Regions from separate parts of the Rhizobium sp. 01T444 genome, predicted to be linked through region 2. Evidence: predicted binding sites of a transcription regulator. Region 2 holds the regulator's gene; each other region holds the start of a gene.
The links. Region 2 encodes LexA, which represses DNA repair genes until DNA is damaged. Its sites were predicted from a motif close to TGTTCNNNNTGTGTTCNG; they were not measured.
Positions count from the first base shown of each region.

Region 1 (4,478 bases), on a different contig from region 2:
GAGACAGGTAGCGAGCAGACCGTCGGCCACCACACTCTGTTCTTTGCCTTCACGGTCGAGATATTTGACGGTGACCTGCGCTGGCCGCTCCACTTCCGCATAATAGTCGGGAATGGAAAGGCAGCCTTCCTCATAGACGGAACGGTCATCCGAGGAGCTGACGATCTCCGGATTGATGAAGACGAGCGGCTGTTTTTCCTCGCCTTCCTTCGAAAGATCGATGACGAGCATGCGGCGTGGAACGCCGACCTGGATTGCGGCAAGGCCGATGCCCGGCGCGTCATACATTGTTTCCAGCATATCGTCCGTAAGGCGCTGGAGATCGGCGTCGACCCGCTCGATCGGCTTGGAAACCTGACGGAGAACGGGATCGGGAAGAATGATGAGTGGCTTGATGGTCATGGCGTTCCCATAACCCATCTTTTCAAACTAGGGAATTATCCGCCGGGCAGGGATTGCGGTTTTTTGCAGCGCCTGCCCGGATTTTGCCTGGATTATTCAGGCTGCGCGGCGGGCGGTACCGGCAACCTGCCGACCTTCAGTACGAGCGCGGAAACGCTGCAGCAGTTCGATGAGGTTCTCGACCCCATCCTTCAGCCTGCGGGTTTCGGCAGACGTACGCTCGACCATGCCGGAATTCTGCTGAGTGATGGTGTCCATGTTGCGGATCGCCACGCTCACCTCGTTGACGCCAGTCGCCTGATCGCGGGCGGCAGCCGCAATATCGGCGACGAAGCTGTTGATGATGTCGATACGGCTGATCATGTCGCTCAGCGCCTCACCAGTGCTGCTGACGATGTTGACGCCCTCGTTCACCTGCGTCGAGCTTTCGGAGATCAGATTCTTGATCGCTTTGGCGGCATCGGCCGTGCGCTGGGCAAGCTGACGGACTTCCTGTGCGACGACCGCAAAGCCCTTGCCGGCATCACCGGCACGCGCAGCTTCGACGCCGGCATTCAGTGCCAGCAGGTTGGTCTGGAAAGCAATCTCATCGATGACGCCGATGATCTTGGCGATTTCGGTGGAGGACTTTTCGATGCCCGCCATGGCCGAAACGGCGCTGGTGACGAGTTCGCCGGAATTCTTGGCTTTCTCCTGCGTTTCGCGCACGGCGCCGGACGCCTTTTCGGCGTTGGCGGCGGTCTGGCTGACGCTGACGGAGAGCTGTTGCAGCGCAGCCGAGCTCTCTTCGACGCCGGCTGCCTGCTGCGCGGTGCGCAAGGCGAGATCGTCCGTTGCCTTGGACATCACATCGGCACCTTCGAGAATGTGGCCGGACGTGGTGCGGACAGATGTGAAAGATTCGCGAAGAGCGTTGACGGCCCTGTTATAGTCTTCAGCCATTTGGCGAAAATTCCCGGGCAGATCGGCAGGAAGGGTCGCTTCGAGATCGCCACGCGAGAGTGCTTCGAGGCCGCGGCGCAGATGTTCCAGTGCCAACGCCTGATCGGCTTCTGAGCGGGCGCGTTCTTCTTCCAGCGCGTGGCGCTTTTCCTCGAGCGCTTCCAGATAGACGGAGATGGAATAATCCATGTCGAGCATCGCCGCCTTGATGACGGCGGTCAGCTTTTCGGCAAGCGCCTTTCCCTGCTGACGGGCAAAGAGCGATGGCCACTGCTTTTCCATCAGGCCCCGGACGAGCTCAGACATGACAAGCGCATAGCCGCCGATATACCAGCGCGGCTCCAGGCCGATGCGGGCATGGGTGCGGCCGACGGCAGTAACACCATTCACATAGCTTTCGTCGAAATTGCCACCCGAAAGATTGCCCCAATGTTCCTGCTGGCGCTTCTTGGCGTGGCCCATATGGGCCTTGTTGGAGAAGAAGCCTGCGACCGCCGGGGTCTTTGCGAGCTTGCTGTAGAACTTGTCGAGTGCGCCGCCGAGAAGCTCCGAGATCGCCGGCCGTAGCTCCCGCAGGTTCTTGCGCGCCTCATCGTCAAGCTCAATGAAGTCAAGGCGCTGCCTGAGGGCATTGTCGGTCTGGTGGGAAGTCATGGGGGATCTCTATCTGGCGCGAATGCGGAGGGAAATTGCAGCGCCAGATTTGGCGAATATGGTTTAGCAATCGTTAAGTGGGCGGCTGATTTTTCTTCCGTTACAGCAAATTAGCGTCGTTCGTATTGGTGATACGGTGTGGATTGTTCACGTTTTGATCTGGATATCGCCGCTTATTTTGTTATGGTGCAGCATGACCATGACATCCGACTCACTCACTATTTCCCTGCCGATACTGAGCCCCGGCGTGCTTGCACTTGCCGGCGGCGCACTCGCCGTTCTCATTCTGGTGACAATCGTGTTTGCCTTGCGCAATGCCGGCATCCGTCGCGAGCAAGCCGAAGAAGCCAATCTTCGCGCCGCGGAAAGCGAGGCGCGCATGGCTGAGCTTCTGAAAATACAGGCGGAGATGCAGGGACGCATCTCGACCATGACGGAAGTCTTCGGTGCACGGCAGGCCGAGCTCAATCACGCGATCAACCAGCGGCTCGACGGCATGTCACAGCGCATGAGCTCGACGCTGACCGAGCAGACGAAATCAACGCACGACAACCTGCAGAAACTGCAGGAGCGCCTGGCGGTGATCGATGTCGCCCAGAACAATATCCAGACGCTCGCCAAGGATGTCGTCGGGCTGCAGGCCATTCTTTCCAACAAGCAGACGCGTGGGGCTTTCGGCCAGTCGCGCATGGAAACGATCGTCGCCGATGGCCTGCCGATGGGCGCCTATGCCTTCCAGCAGACGCTTTCCAACGGCTCGCGCCCGGACTGCACGATCAGGATGCCGAATGGGGCACCGCCGCTCGTCATCGATGCCAAATTTCCGCTTGAGGCATGGAACGCGATCCGCGATGCAGGCGGCGCGGACGCCGGTAAGCTTGCTGGTCAGCAGTTTCGCCGTGACATGGAAGTTCACATCAAGGATATTTCCGAGAAATATCTGATCCAGGGCGAGACGCAGGAGACGGCTTTCCTTTTCGTTCCCTCAGAATCGATCTTCGCTGAAATTCACGAAAATTTCGAAGGGATCGTGCAGAAGGCGCACCGCGCACGCATCGTTATCGTCTCGCCTTCGCTCTTGATGCTGTCAATCCAGGTCATTCAGGCCGTGCTCAAAGACCAGCGCATGCGGGCGCAGGCGCATGTCATCCAGGGAGAAGTCGCCCTCCTCATGGACGATCTCGGCCGGCTCGACGAGCGCGTACGCAAGCTGCAGGGACATTTTTCCCAGACGCAGCGCGACGTGGACCAGATCATTACCTCAGCGGACAAGCTCACCAAGCGCGGCGCGAAGATCGAGGCGCTGGAATTCGAAGCAGGCGGCGACGGCAAGCCAACCCGCGAGAACGAGCCGGCGGCGAAATCCGTCGAAAGCCGAACTGGTTTGCTCAAGCTCAGGGTGGTTGACGAGGAGTGATCGCTTCGGCAGTGTCGCGGCCCGAAGCAAGGGACGGACATGCCATGATCACAGTTTTCGGCTCCATCAATATGGACCTTATCGCCACCACCGAGCGCCTGCCGAAGCCCGGCGAAACAGTTGCCGGCAACAGCTTCGCAACGGCTGCCGGTGGCAAAGGCGCCAATCAGGCGCTCGCCGCCCGGCGAGCAGGCCGCTATGTCCATATGGCGGGCGCTGTCGGCAAGGATGCCTTTGCCCAGGGCGCCCTTGAACTGCTCGACGGCGCAGGCACCGACCTTTCCCGCGTCAGCCATGTCGAGGGGCCGACGGGCACAGCTCTCATTCTCGTCGGCGGCGACGGCGAGAACATGATCGCGGTCATTCCCGGCGCGAACGGCAAGGTGAGCGGCGACAATGCAGAGGCCGCCGTCAACGCCATGAACGAGGGCGATATACTCATGCTGCAGCTCGAAGTTCCCGTCGAGGCGGTCGAGCGCGCGCTTGCTGCCTCTCGCGCCAAGGGCATCACTAGCATTCTCAATCTCGCGCCGCTTATTCCGGATGCGCCGCGCCTCGGCCGGCTGGCCGATATCGTCATTGCCAATGAAACCGAGTTCGAGCGGCTGGCGGGACAGGAAAACATGAGTGCCGGTGACCGCGAGGCGGCGTTGGAGCGCCTGCATGCCGAGACCGGCCAGACGCTGATCGTCACGCTCGGCGGCGATGGCGTCATCGCGATCCGGGATGGCCAGATTTCCCGGGCGCAGGGCCTCGTCATCGAACCCGTCGATACTGTCGGCGCCGGCGATACGTTCTGCGGTTACTTCGCAGCAAGCCTCGATGAGGGGCTGGATTTCGACTCGGCGCTGCGCCGTGCAGCGGTCGCCGGCTCACTCGCCTGCCTGAAGCCGGGGGCACAACCCTCCATTCCGCTCGCAGCCGAAGTCGCAGACAGAATATAGTCCAGTCCAGCCGCGAACAATCGATAAAAAGCCACCCCTAGTTTTGGGGTGGCTTTCCGGATTTGCTGCCGAAACATAGCGAATTTCATTCAAATTTAAGAGGTTTCTGGCGATCCTTC
Region 1 covers NZ_JBFTPD010000001.1:416,382-420,859, forward strand. The annotation lists gene def (peptide deformylase) at 1-402, opposite strand, end outside; gene AC1DTN_RS02020 (methyl-accepting chemotaxis protein) at 499-1,998, opposite strand; gene AC1DTN_RS02025 (DNA recombination protein RmuC) at 2,192-3,415, shown strand; gene AC1DTN_RS02030 (ribokinase) at 3,460-4,359, shown strand.
Region 1: a site for LexA is predicted at 2,143-2,160, ahead of AC1DTN_RS02025 (DNA recombination protein RmuC). Genes of this name have one in related genera too.

Region 2 (4,478 bases):
AGCCGTTCGAACTCGGCGACGTCATCGAGGGCAGGGCACGTCTCACGCCTCCGGCGGGACCGGCGCTCCCCCACCTCAATGATTTTGCCTTCAGCGCCTATTTTGACGGCATCGGTGCCAACGGCTTCTTCTATGGAGTACCCAAGAGGGTTGCGGAACAGCCGGAGCGATCGAACTCGGTCGGTGAGGCAATTCTGGAGTCGCTCTACCGCCTGAGAAGCGGCATCGGCGATCGGATTCGCTCCACACTACCCGGCGACACCGGGGCTTTTGCCGCCTCCCTTGTCACGGACGAGAGACGGGCGATCTCGGATGAAACGACAGAGGCGCTGCGGCAGTCCGGCCTTGCGCATATCATCGCGATCTCCGGCCTCAACATGGCGCTCTCCGCCGGCATCTTCTTTGTCGGCCTGCGCGTCATTCTCAGTCTTGTTCCCGGCATTGCCCAGGCATGGCCAACCAAGAAGATCGCGGCGGCCGGTGCGCTCGCTGCGGTGACGGCCTACTATCTGATCTCGGGTTTTGCCGTCTCCGCCGAACGCGCCTTCATCATGATGGCGATTATGCTGGTTGCGGTCTTCTTCGACCGGCCGTCGATCAGTCTCAGAAACGTGGCGCTATCCGCTCTCGTGATCCTCGCGGTCTCGCCATCGGAGGTGCTGGGGCCGAGTTTCCAGATGTCCTTTGCCGCAACGCTTGCACTGGTCGCCGGCTACGACCTCTGGAAGGGGCGGCCGATGCGGGAGAATGCCTTTGCCAAGCTGCCGATCATGAAGCCCTTCTTCATGGTTGGTGGCTTCTTCGGTGGCGTTTTCCTGACGTCGCTGATCGGTGGTTTCTCGACGGCGCTGTTTTCGATCGAGCATTTCCACCGGCTGACTGCCTATGGCCTGCCGGCAAATCTCGCGGCCATGCCGGTCATCACCTTCATCGTCATGCCGGCCGGGATGCTGGCAATGCTGCTGATGCCGTTTGGTCTGGACGGCTGGCTATGGCCGGTGGCAGGCTTCGGGCTTGATCTGGTGATCACCATCGCAAAGGCAGTAGCGGGGTGGGGCGGCAACATAGATGTAGGCCGCTTGCCCGGCTGGTATTTCCCGACCGCCGTTTTCGGATTTCTGCTGCTGACCCTGCTCAGAACCCGGCTGCGGCACATGGGAACGGCAATTGTCGCGGTCTCGACGCTCGCTGTTGTCCTTCTTCCATCGGAGGCGATGCCCGATATCGCTATCTCCGAAGATGGCGGCCTGGTCGCTATAGTCGATGGAGAGGCGATGGCTTCGAACCGTGAAAAGCCGCCCGCCTTCATCTTCGAACAATGGCAGAGGGCCCTTGCCGTCGAAGAGCATCAGAAGCCAGTTATGCTTCAAGCTGCCAAGGCGCCCACTGCGCCTGATGGTCAAAGACTGCAACTGTCACCCGACCAACAGAATGAAGCCAGAGAGGCAATGAGACAGGCAGTCGCCATTAGCCCGCCGTCACGCTTCTCCTGCCTGAAGGGCGCCTGGTGCACCACTTTGCTCGTCAATGGAAAGAAACTGACCGTCATCGACAATGCTGCCTATCTCGGACCAGCCTGCGATACGGCTGATATTGTGGTGACCCCTGTCCGATTGCGCTTCGACCGCTGTCGTTCCGGCGCGCTGCTCTTTACCGGCGAGACGCTGCGCAAGACAGGTTCTGTCGAACTTCGATTCACCGATAAGGGAATTGAGGTCGCAACCGCATTCGACACATTGGGGCGACCCTGGATGCGCCACCGCGCCTATGATTGGCGCAGTAACACATTCGCAGACGCCAATCTGTCACCGGTCAGTGATAGCGGCGAATGAGGCCGACGAGCTTGCCCTGGACCTTGACGCGATCCGGCGGAAAGATGCGGGTCTCGTAAGCAGGGTTTGCTGCCTCGAGCGCAATCGATGCGCCCTTGCGGCGGAAACGCTTGAGCGTTGCTTCCTCGTCATCGACGAGCGCGACGACGATATCACCCGGATTGGCTGTGCTGCCATTGCGGATGATGACCGTGTCGCCATCGAAGATGCCGGCTTCGATCATCGAGTCGCCGCGAACTTCCAGCGCATAATGTTCACCGGAGCCAAGCATATCGGCGGGAACGGTGATGTCATGCGTATTGTTCTGGATTGCCGAGATCGGAACACCGGCGGCGATGCGGCCCATGACGGGAACGGAGACCGCATTGCCGTTATCGGCAGCGGGTGCTGGCTTCGCCGAGGCAGGAGGCGCCACGGGCTGGGGCTTGCCGAGGCTGCCCTCGATGACGCTCGGTGAAAAGCCGCGCCGAGGCTGCAGGCTCGGGCTGTAGGCTTCCGGCAGTTTGATGACTTCGAGCGCGCGCGCCCGGTTCGGAAGCCGGCGAATGAAGCCGCGTTCTTCGAGCGCCGTGATCAGCCGGTGAATACCGGATTTCGAGGCCAGATCCAGTGCGTCCTTCATCTCGTCGAAAGACGGTGGAACGCCTGACTCCTTCATCCTTTCATGAATGAAAAGAAGGAGTTCCTGTTGTTTGCGCGTGAGCATGGCGTCTCCCCAGTCTTGAAACAAATCCAGAACGGACACTATATGTTCCATATGTGTTCCGCAAGTAGCTAAATTTTCGTAAAACTTCTGTTCAATCTGTCGAGAATTTGATTTTTATCGCCCTTAGGCCTGTCTGGCCTTGTTTCACGAGACCTGCTGAAGCACATCTCCTTGTCACTGCTGGGAGAAGAACCGATGAGCCAAGACACGCTTCCGATCGATCATCTCGTTTTGCCGGTTACCGATATCGACCTTGCCCGCGAAAGGCTGGGCAAGCTGGGCTTTACCGTCGCGCCCGATGCCCGCCATCCCTTCGGCACGGAGAATGCCTGTGTTTTCTTTGCCGACAAAACCTATATCGAGCCGCTCGGTGTCGCGAGCGTCGAGGAGAGCGAGGTGACGGCACGTGAGGGCAATGTCTTCACGGCTCGCGATCAGGCTTTCCGTTTCCGCTGCGGCAGCGAGGGACTGTCCGCCATCGCCTTCGCCACCGCGGATGCAAAGCACGAACATGCTCGATTCGTGGAGGGCAGCATCAGTGCCGGTTCTGTGCTGCAGTTCGAACGCCCTGTGAAAATGCCGGATGGCACGGAGAGCATTGCCGGCTTCCGGCTCGCCTTCGCTGCCGACCTCCGGGCACCGGATTTCTTTCTCTTCGCTGTCGAGCGCATCAACCCGCTTCCTGCCGACCGCAACGTGCTGGAGACCCACGCCAATGGCGTGACAGGCATTGCCGAGATCGCGCTCGCAGCCCCCGAGCCGACAGCCTTCGGCGCCTTCGTTCGCTCGGCGGCAAAAGCCGCTTCTGCTGGCGATACGAGTTTCGGGCTGGAGGTGCTTACCGGAAACGCAAAGATCAGCCTGATGACCCCGCAGGGGCTGGAGGCCTATTTCGATCTGGCGACGCCGGATATCGATCGCGGCCTGCGCGGCCGGGCAATCCTCTTTGCGGTTGGCGATCTGGCCGTGACAGAAGCGCATTTGGCTGCTAACGGGGTGACCTATACACGCAAGGGCAACCGTATTCTGGTGAAGCCCGCGCCCGGTCAGGGCGTGCTCTTCGCTTTCGAGGAAACATCATGAGCTCTACTACGAACTCCGTTGTGACGGTCGGCGAAGGCGCCGGCAAGGTCACCTTCTCCAATGCTGCACGTCTGTCGCTGATTGCCGGCGCTTGCGAAATGGAAAGCCGCGACCATGCGTTCATGGTTGCCGGCACGTTGAAGGAACTGTGCGCCAAGCTCGGTATCGGGCTCGTTTACAAGACGTCTTTCGACAAGGCGAACCGCTCTTCCTTGTCGAGCAAACGCGGTGTCGGCCTTGAAAAGGGCCTGGAGGTTTTTGCCGATCTCAAGAAGGAACTCGGCATTCCGGTTCTGACCGACATCCACACTGAAGAACAATGCGCCGAAGTGGGCAAGGTCGTCGACATCCTGCAGATACCGGCCTTCCTGTCTCGTCAGACGGATCTCCTGGTGGCTGCGGCAAAGACCGGCCGCGTTATCAACGTCAAGAAGGGCCAGTTCCTGGCGCCTTGGGATATGAAGAACGTGCTCGGCAAGCTGAACCAGAGCGGCAATCCGAACATCTTGCTGTGCGAACGCGGTGCTTCCTTCGGTTACAATACGCTGGTCTCCGACATGCGTTCCCTGCCGATCATGGCAGCAACCGGCGCCCCCGTTATTTTCGACGCCACGCATTCAGTCCAGCAGCCCGGCGGACAGGGGGAAACCTCCGGCGGAGAGCGGCAGTTCGTGGAGACGCTGGCGCGTGCTGCCGTGGCCGTCGGCGTCGCCGGGGTCTTTATCGAAACCCATCAGGATCCGGATAACGCGCCCTGCGACGGGCCGAACATGGTCTATCTCAAGGACATGCCGCGGCTTCTGGAGAAGCTTCTCGCCTTCGACGCGATCGCCAAGGCCGCCTGAACGACAGGCAGC
Region 2 covers NZ_JBFTPD010000009.1:67,536-72,013, forward strand. The annotation lists gene AC1DTN_RS14880 (ComEC/Rec2 family competence protein) at 1-1,832, shown strand, start outside; gene lexA (transcriptional repressor LexA) at 1,813-2,538, opposite strand; gene AC1DTN_RS14890 (VOC family protein) at 2,734-3,621, shown strand; gene kdsA (3-deoxy-8-phosphooctulonate synthase) at 3,618-4,466, shown strand.

Region 3 (4,478 bases), on a different contig from region 2:
CGCTGATAGTCCGGCGGCGAGGCTGGCGAAGCAAAGTTGAAGATGACGGAAGCCTCGACGTCATAGGGCTGGCGCACGTCATGTTCCAAAAGCCGAAAACGGGCATTCTGCAGCAGATGCTCGATATTGACGTGGCGGCCGGTGTAGAAATTGTCGAGACAGATGACCTGATGGCCGCGCTCGAGAAGTCGCTCGCAAAGATGGGAACCCAGGAAACCGGCGCCTCCGTTGACCAGCACGGTTTTTGACTGCTGGCGTGGCGATGCGAATGCAGATCCTGAATATCCTTCGGTGGGAATACTACGCACTACAAATTCCTTCCCATGTCGTGTGGTCTTCATAGACCCTTCTATACTTTAGGCTCCCTCTTGATCCGCCTCGATAACTTCAACGCGAAGTGGTATCTATGAAATAACCGGCTCGGTTATTCTTCGGATAATTGTACCTATGCTCAAAATGATAAGAGGATATCAGTGAAGGTCAACTTCAAAACACGGGAGCAATTCTAAATAGCTATAGTATTAAACTTCGGAATTTGCTTGATTAATCCCTCTCAATGACTATGGTGCCATGCTTTCTGTCCGGCCGCTCCAGCTTCAGTCAATGAAGCCAATATAAGGAGTGGCCAGCCACTGGTGTGCGAGGGCGCGTCGCTATTGCCCTGATGATAGAGAGGGTTTTTTAATGACGACTCATGATCGCATGCATGGCAGAGCGCCATGCAGCTTCAGCTCCCTAGCTTTGGCTGCGACGATCGTTCTCTCGGCCATTGGACCGATCTCATGTGCGGTCGTCGATACCGCGATCGTGGGAAGCACGGAGAAGAATGTCGTTGTGGCAAGCGTGCCACATACCGCGAAGGACTTCGCCTATGCTGCCGAACCGAAGACCGCTTCGGCTAAAGTGAGCGCCGCGGTCTATCCCGGTTCCGCGCCTTACATCTGTTCGCCGAGCGGTTTCGGCCAGAAATCACGCTGCTTTGCCCGCTCGTCCCGGATGGATTGATGGCCTAGTGCGGCCACCTGCCAGAGAGATCGCCACTGTCCGACGTATCGTTGAAGAAACGTGAGGCCGCTTCAGTGCGATTTCTCACATTCATCTTCTTATAGATATTGCGGACGTGAACCTTCACCGTGTTTTCGGACAGGTGAAGCTTGTCGGCGATGATCTTGTTCTGCGTGCCCTTACAGATGAGGTCGAGAATCTGTACCTCGCGTGTGGTCAGAGCCGCCATGCTGTTGCGGCGGAGCTTCAGCGCATTGGCGCGCGCTGCGTCGACGGACTTCGTCTGGTACAGCGAGGGCTCGAGCTGTGCTGTCGCCCGGTTGGACAGACGGCCTAGAAGCGCGGATGGAAAATGCTCGCCGCCCTTCATCAGCAGATCGATTGCCGCCATGAAGACATCCAGGCGCAGATTGAGCGGCAGGACACCATCGACGACGCGCGCCTCGACAAGACGGCTGATATAGGGCTCCATCATATCGATAGCTTCGACGACAAGGCCGATGGATGCGTCCGGACGGTTTTCACGAACGACCTGCAGCGCATCGTGCAACTCGGCGCCGGCGACATGATAGAACAGGACAAGCCGCATGTCGTGAATATCCTTCTCGGATATGGACTGCGCGCTCGATACGCTTACGACATCAAAATTCGGGAATTTCTTTGCCAGTGCCTCAACCATGCACTCGGAGAATAAGTCCGCCTTGGCGATTACCAGGACTGTTTCTCCATTCGGGCTCAGTCTTCTTGCCTGATCCGAATCTCCTACTTCCGACCCAACCATGAACATATACGCCTCCCCTAGCGCTACACTATACTCAAACTCGGAGCTTCTACTCCCATTGGCGCGATGACGGGTATTACATGCCGACGAACATTGCCCCTAGGCATGTGGCCGCCTTATCTTTTAGGCATTTCTTAATTATGGTAATATGGATTTCAAAGGAAAGAAATGGCCCAAATGGGTTAGTTGTCACGAAGTTATATTTATTTTTTGCCACTTTATGGTTGCATTTCCGACAAGAAACATACTAGTGGGCGGTATTTCAACTAGATCACGGTATAAAGCAGCATGTATTAGTTCGAGACATACAAAACCAACGTGGTAATGGGCAGACGATATTTCAAAATAAGACGGAGAACCTTTCGAACTTAACTTAGCGATATCGCAATCAGTCGAACCCTCCGAATTCCGAGGCACGGGACACGGTCCCGAATTCGCACACAGCCTTCTCCGAGCCCGCGATCCGGTATTGGCTTAACTGGAGTATTGAGCTGGACTTCAGATGCCTTAGCCCGAATTGATATCTATCGGGACCCAGTTTTTTCCATCAATCTGTAAGGGTTGCCAAAGTGGCGACGTGAAAATCAAGTATCAGCATGTGTTTTTGATACTTGGTCTTCTTTCGAGGGAACTCAAAAAGAAGTTCGACTGCCTTGCTCGCGCTCATATCGAGTCCGGGACCGGATTTGTGCGTCTTTGTACTGAATAGGCACAATCCCAATACAGAATTTGGCCAACAAATCGCGATGAAGCTGCAGGTGAAAAGGTATCGAGTCCATCTGCCGATGTTAACACATTGGAGCAAGCGCGAGCAAAGATCCCATTTGAGATGAGAGGGACTTCGAAAGCTGCTCCAGTTTTTTTTCTGGAGGAAACGTAATGCCTTATGATCCGAAGCCCGGTCCACAGGGCTCAGACGACGACACCGTCAAGGTGGGCGCCCTGGCCGATGGCCTTTCCAGCGCTATCAATTCAACCGAAATCGATGATGATTCCACAGGTTACGTCGGCGGCATCGCCAATGGTGACAATCGCAACAACACCGACAACAGCACGGACGTTGACGTCAAGGCCAATGTCGATCTGGATGTGAAGACCGACAACGGCGACAACCGCGACAACGACTACGACTGGAGCTACAAGTCGGACGACGACACGAACACCAAGACGACCACCATCAACGATAACGACACGACGACCACCACGAAGTCGGACTACGACTGGAGCTATGACGCCAAGTCGTACAGCGACGATGACGTTGACATCAAGACGATCACCGATAACGACACGACCACCAAGACGGACACGGATATCGACACCGACATCAAGACGATTACGGATACCGATACCAAGACGACCACCAATAGCCACAATACGAGCGACAGCTTCAACAAGACGGACACGGACTTCGCCGTCATTGATGATGTCAAGGACTTCGGGAACCTCGGCGTAGCCGGCCACGACCTCACCTTCGACATCGGGGATGACTTCTCCTTCACCCTCAATATCGACAATATCCTCAACGGTTCACTGTCCGGCGAAGGCGCCGACTCAGTCTTCAGCACTGTCCAGGCAAACCATCTCGCAGACCAGGATCAGGCCTGGAACATCACGATGGAGAACGGCGGCGCTCAGAACCACCTGAGTGCAAATGCCGGCACAGCGCACGGTGCTGACGGCATGGATATGGACAGCAAGGGCTGGGATCTCAAGGCAGGTGACGACGTCACAGGCACTTCGACGGCAGATGCTTCGGCAATTCTTGCCAATTCGGGCTTCCATATGGAGCTCGTTCAGGGCGCGAACATGCTCAGCAACGCTGTGGACTCCAGTGTCATCGGCGGCAACTCACATGTTTCCGATGTCGGCGAAGATACAAGTGGGCACTAACCTCCAAGACAAGAAAGGGCTGCACCGGCTTCTGCCGGTGCAGTTTGAATGCTTGCGTGCGAATTGACGAACAGCGCGGCTCCCGCAGAAGGATGTCGCATGGCCGGTCGTCTCTTCGATAAGGGAGGCCAAGGCAATGCAAATCGAGAAATTCTCAGAAATCATCGCCCATTTCATCGGCATATTCGAAACGACGACCGATGAGATGAGGCTGCGTGCGGGGCTGACGGAGGGTACGGGCCCTGCCGAAAATAATCCGGCGTTTGACGATCTGGTCGCCAATACGCCCACCTTCGCCTCCGATCTCGCGCTCCAGGACTACGATCCTGATATCAACTACAGAAGCGTCAGCTATGAGATCGTTTATGGAGGCGCCCGCCGCTTCGGCCGCCCCTTTGAGGAAAGCATCGAAAAGCTCTCCGAGATTGCCCACCGCGATGTGTCTTCGCTGCCCCGGTTCGGCAGTCCACAGGACATCGATATCGAAACCGAAGAAGAGCTGCAGGTTTTCGACGGCCCGGGCTCGGTGATCCGCTTCACCACACAGGTCAACATTCTCTACGACGACGATTATCTCGATATGACCGGTGGCAATCATGCCCCGCGCGATACGAGTTTCGTCGTTGAGAAACTGGCTGAATTCAGCGCCAAGGCCGAGATTTTCTCTCCCTTTTCCGACCTGCATCGGACCGACACCCTGGAGGGGGTCAAGCAGATCGCCGGGGATATGGAAACCTACATCCAGGGAGTAAGGGATTCCGGCCAGACATCGATCGGAACGGGCGAGCCGCCGGCAGACAAT
Region 3 covers NZ_JBFTPD010000010.1:168,447-172,924, forward strand. The annotation lists gene AC1DTN_RS16295 (UDP-glucuronic acid decarboxylase family protein) at 1-308, opposite strand, end outside; gene AC1DTN_RS16300 (hypothetical protein) at 685-1,005, shown strand; gene AC1DTN_RS16305 (helix-turn-helix transcriptional regulator) at 1,010-1,792, opposite strand; gene AC1DTN_RS16310 (fibrinogen-binding protein) at 2,666-3,676, shown strand; gene AC1DTN_RS16315 (hypothetical protein) at 3,813-4,478, shown strand, end outside.
Region 3: a site for LexA is predicted at 2,413-2,430, ahead of AC1DTN_RS16310 (fibrinogen-binding protein). Genes of this name have one in related genera too.

Region 4 (4,478 bases), on a different contig from region 2:
ATCGTCGTCATCATCCCGTCCTTCGCGGAACGGTATCTTTCGACGGCATTGTTTGAAGGCCTTGGAAGCTGATCGAACCTTCCCGGGTTCTTCCTCTCGCCCGGTACCTGGGGCGCTTCGGCGCCCCTTTATCATGCCGCAGCGGTAAGCCTCTCGCCGGCAACACGGTAGGAAATCGCCTCCGCGAGATGAATGCGGCCGACCATTTCCTTGCCGTCGAGATCGGCAAGCGTGCGGGCGACCTTGAGGACTCGGTGGTAGCCACGCGCCGAAAACTTCATCTTGTCCGCGGCATCTCGCAACAGCTGCAATCCTGCGGCATCCGGCTCTGCGAATTTCTCGATCATTGCGGTCGAACATCCGGCATTGGTGGAAATACCCACAGCGCCTGCAGCAGCATAGCGTTCACGCTGGATGTCACGGGCACGCGCAACGCGCCGGGCAACATCGGCACTCGCTTCGGCTACCGTCGGCCGGATCAGGTCGGCGGCGGAAACGGCTGGCACGTCGATGCGGATATCGATGCGGTCCATCAACGGACCGGAAATCCGGGCCTGATAATCCGTCATGCAGCGCGGCCCTCGGGCACAGGTGTGGCCGGGCTCGCCAGCCATACCGCAGCGGCAGGGGTTCATCGCCGCAATAAGCTGGATCCGCGCCGGATAGGAGACGCGGTGATTGGCGCGCGCGATGACGCATTCGCCGCTTTCCAACGGCTGACGCAAGGCATCGAGCACTTGCGGCGCGAATTCCGGAAACTCATCAAGGAACAGCACACCATGATGGGCAAGCGAAGCCTCTCCCGGCCTGGCACGCAGACCGCCGCCGATGAGGGCGGCCATCGTCGCCGAATGGTGCGGCGTGCGGTAGGGCCTGCGGTCGGAAAGCTTGCCGCCGGACAGCTGGCCGGCGATGGAATGGATCATCGAGACCTCAAGCAACTCCGCAGCCGAAAGCGGTGGCAGGATCGATGGCAGTCTCGAAGCCAGCATCGACTTGCCGGAACCGGGCGGCCCGACCATCAGGAGGTTATGGCCGCCGGCAGCAGCCACCTCCAGCGCCCGCTTGGCGCTTTCCTGTCCCTTGATCTCGGCGAGATCAGGCAGATTGGCGGCATTCGGGCGAATGGACGGTTCCGGGCGCGAAAGGATCTGCGTGCCGCGGAAATGATTGGCGAGTGCGATCAGGCTGCGCGGCGCCAGAATGTCGACCCCGGACCCTGCCCATGCGGCTTCCGATCCGCTTTCGGCCGGGCAGATCAGGCCTTTTCCACTCGCGTTGGCACCGATTGCGGCCGGCAGAGCGCCAGCGATTGCGGCAATTGTACCGTCGAGATTGAGTTCGCCGACGACGACATAGTCTGACAAAGCATCCGCCGGGATGGCGCCGAGCGCAGCCATCAGACCAAGTGCGATGGGGAGATCGAAATGACTGCCTTCTTTGGGAAGATCGGCGGGCGCAAGATTGACCGTCACACGCTTGGATGGCAGCGCTAGGCCGGAAGCGTGCAAGGCTGCCTGCACCCGCTCGCGACTTTCCGCCACCGCCTTGTCAGGAAGCCCGACGATCTGGATTCCCATTTTACCGGGAGCGACCATGACCTGGACCTCGACCGGCACACCTTCAATGCCCTGAAATGCAACCGTGCTGACGCGCGCGACCATGCCCCTGCCCCGTAACCCTGAACCCCAACCTATGAAGGCGGTCACAATCTGGCATGGAATCTGGAATAAAACAAGAACGATAAGCGAACGAATTCAGCTATCCGCTGCAATCAAATTGCAGCAGGTTGCAAAGCCGGAACGAAGGCGATCAAAGGCGGAACACTTGGAGCATTTCCGTTTTTCTTCGAAACACGAAAATTCTCTATCTCTTTGTTTTCACAAAAAAATCTCTGCGCAGTTTTGCCGCAATTCCGAACGCAAAACCACTATGCACTTTTGTTGGCATTGCACTTTTGCTGGTATTGCTTTAGCCGCGCTTGCGCTCGATCGCATCCCACAACAGGCTTGCGATATCGGCGCCACCGAACTTCTTCACTTCCCGAATGCCTGTCGGCGAGGTTACGTTGATCTCTGTCATATAATCGCCGATGACGTCGATGCCGACGAGCAGGAAGCCGCGTTCGCGCAGAGCCGGGCCGATGCGCTCGCAGATTTCCTTTTCGCGCGCCGTCAGTTCGGTCGGCTCGGCGCGGCCGCCGACATGCATGTTGGAGCGACTGTCATGCTCGGCCGGGACGCGATTGATGGCGCCGGCAAATTCGCCGTCGACGAGGATGATGCGCTTGTCGCCCTTGCGCACGTCAGGCAGGTATTGCTGAGCGATGAAAGGCTCGCGGAAGAGCTGGCCGAACATTTCGAGCAGCGAGGACAGGTTGCGATCGTCCTTGGTGGAATGGAAAACGCCGGCGCCGCCATTGCCGTAGAGCGGCTTCAGGATGATATCGCCCATCTCGTCGCGGAAGCGGCGGATCTCGCCCGGATCCTTGGTGATCAGCGTCTTCGGCATCAAGTCGGAAAATTCGGTGACGAAGATCTTTTCCGGTGAGTTGCGCACCCAGGCCGGATCATTAACGACGAGCGTCTTCGGATGGATGCGCTCCAGAAGATGCGTCGAGGTGATGTAGGACATGTCGAAAGGCGGGTCCTGGCGCAGCAGGACGACGTCCATGGTCGACAGGTCGATGCGCTCAGGGGCGCCGAGTTCATAGTGATCGCCCTTGACGTCGCGCAGCACCATCGGCTCGACGGCGGCATAGAGCTTGTCATCGCGGAAGCTCAGGCGATCGGGCGTGTAATGGAAGAGCTTGTAGCCACGCGCCTGAGCCTCAAGGCTCATGGCGAAGGTGGAATCGCCCGCGATATTGATGCCGGAGACATGGTCCATCTGGACCGCTACGTTCTTGATCTTGGCCATTTCCGTCCCTTGAGCTGATGCCGCCCAGATGTAGGTCGGTCAGGCGTCAAACGCAACGGCAATCAATGGCTTCGCGCGCCTCCGCCGGCGCAATTTTCAGGCCGCGATGCCGGTACCGCCGCCGTTGCGCAAGAGGTTGCGCAGGCGATAGGCAATGGCGAGCGGCTTCGGGAAAGGCTTGCGCAGGAAGGCGACCTTGCGGACATAATTGTCGACCCGCCAGTTCGCCCAGGTGCCGCCGGCAAAGAAAGCGACATCGCCCACCTGCAGCGTGCGCTCCAGGCCATCTTCGGTGGTGACGTGCACTTCGCCTTCGAGGATCATGACCGTCTCGTCCCAGCCGAAACGCCAGCGGAATTCGCCTGATGTGCAATCCCAGATCGCCGTCAGCGATGCTTCGTCATGGCCGCGGGAATGTTCTGCCGTGCGCGCCTGCGGATTGCCGCTGATGACCCAGTCCGGATTGATCGGCGTCGACTTCAGCACCATGCGGTCGCTTGCCTGCGCGACGAAAGATTTGCCGGCCGTTTTCAACGCGGCGTAAGGCACGGACCGCGCAGCCATGGCGACGGCGGTTGCAAGCATCATCTTCAAGGCCATGTATTACCCCCAGTTTGCTACCCCTAGCTGAGCCGTGGATAACAAAAGAGTCGTAAAAGCCCGTTCAAGCAGACGCTAAAATTTTAACGAAAGCTTATTCGTCAGTTTTTAGGTGCCTGTGGAATTTAGCGAACCCCTAGAAAGCATCCGGGAAATGACGAGGCAGTTTGCCCGGCAATATCGCAACGATGTCATAGCGCTGCGAGAGCCGGGCATAGTCCCTCTGGCGGGCGAGCCAGAGATCGCTCGCAGCCCGGATGCGTTTTTGGGAGGCGTAGGACACCGCATCCACGGCGCCCATTTCGTCAGCGCGCGCCTTGACCTCGACAAAGACGGCCAAGTCTCGCTTGCGAGCGACAATATCGATCTCGCCGAGCTTCGTTTTGTAGCGCATAGCGAGAATGCGATAGCCTTTCAGCATCAGGAAAATGGCGGCAATATATTCTGCCGCCGAGCCGCGACGCAGCGCCTTTCTCCTGCGGAGCGTGGCTTCGCCGTCAGCCATTCGCCGCCTTCATGTCGAGAAGCTTCTGGTAGAGCACCTTGCGCGGCAGGCCGGTCAAGCGGGCAGCCTCGGTCGCGGCCCCGGCGGTTGGCAGCGATTTTGAGAGATCGGCGAGAATGGCGTCGACATCCGCCGCGGTTGCCGGCTCGTCCTTCGGCGGGCCGATGACGAGAACGATCTCACCCTTCACATTGTCATGCTCTTCATAATAGGTGGCGAGCTCGGAGAGCGTGCCGCGGCGGAATTCCTCATAGGTCTTGGTCAGTTCGCGGCAGACCGACGCCTCGCGTTCAGCACCGAGCATATCGGCAGCGGCCACCAGCGTTGCGCCGATGCGATGGGGCGATTCAAAGAAGATCAGTGTGGCCGGTGCGTTTGCGAATTCTGCGAGACGGTCGCGACGGGCCTTGTCCTTGGTCGGCAGAAAACCGGCAAATAGAAAAGCATCGTTCGG
Region 4 covers NZ_JBFTPD010000001.1:514,370-518,847, forward strand. The annotation lists gene cysK (cysteine synthase A) at 1-72, shown strand, start outside; gene AC1DTN_RS02495 (YifB family Mg chelatase-like AAA ATPase) at 132-1,664, opposite strand; gene gshB (glutathione synthase) at 1,972-2,919, opposite strand; gene AC1DTN_RS02505 (cupin domain-containing protein) at 3,016-3,519, opposite strand; gene AC1DTN_RS02510 (YraN family protein) at 3,656-4,024, opposite strand; gene rsmI (16S rRNA (cytidine(1402)-2'-O)-methyltransferase) at 4,017-4,478, opposite strand, start outside.
Region 4: a site for LexA is predicted at 1,726-1,743, ahead of AC1DTN_RS02495 (YifB family Mg chelatase-like AAA ATPase). Genes of this name have one in related genera too.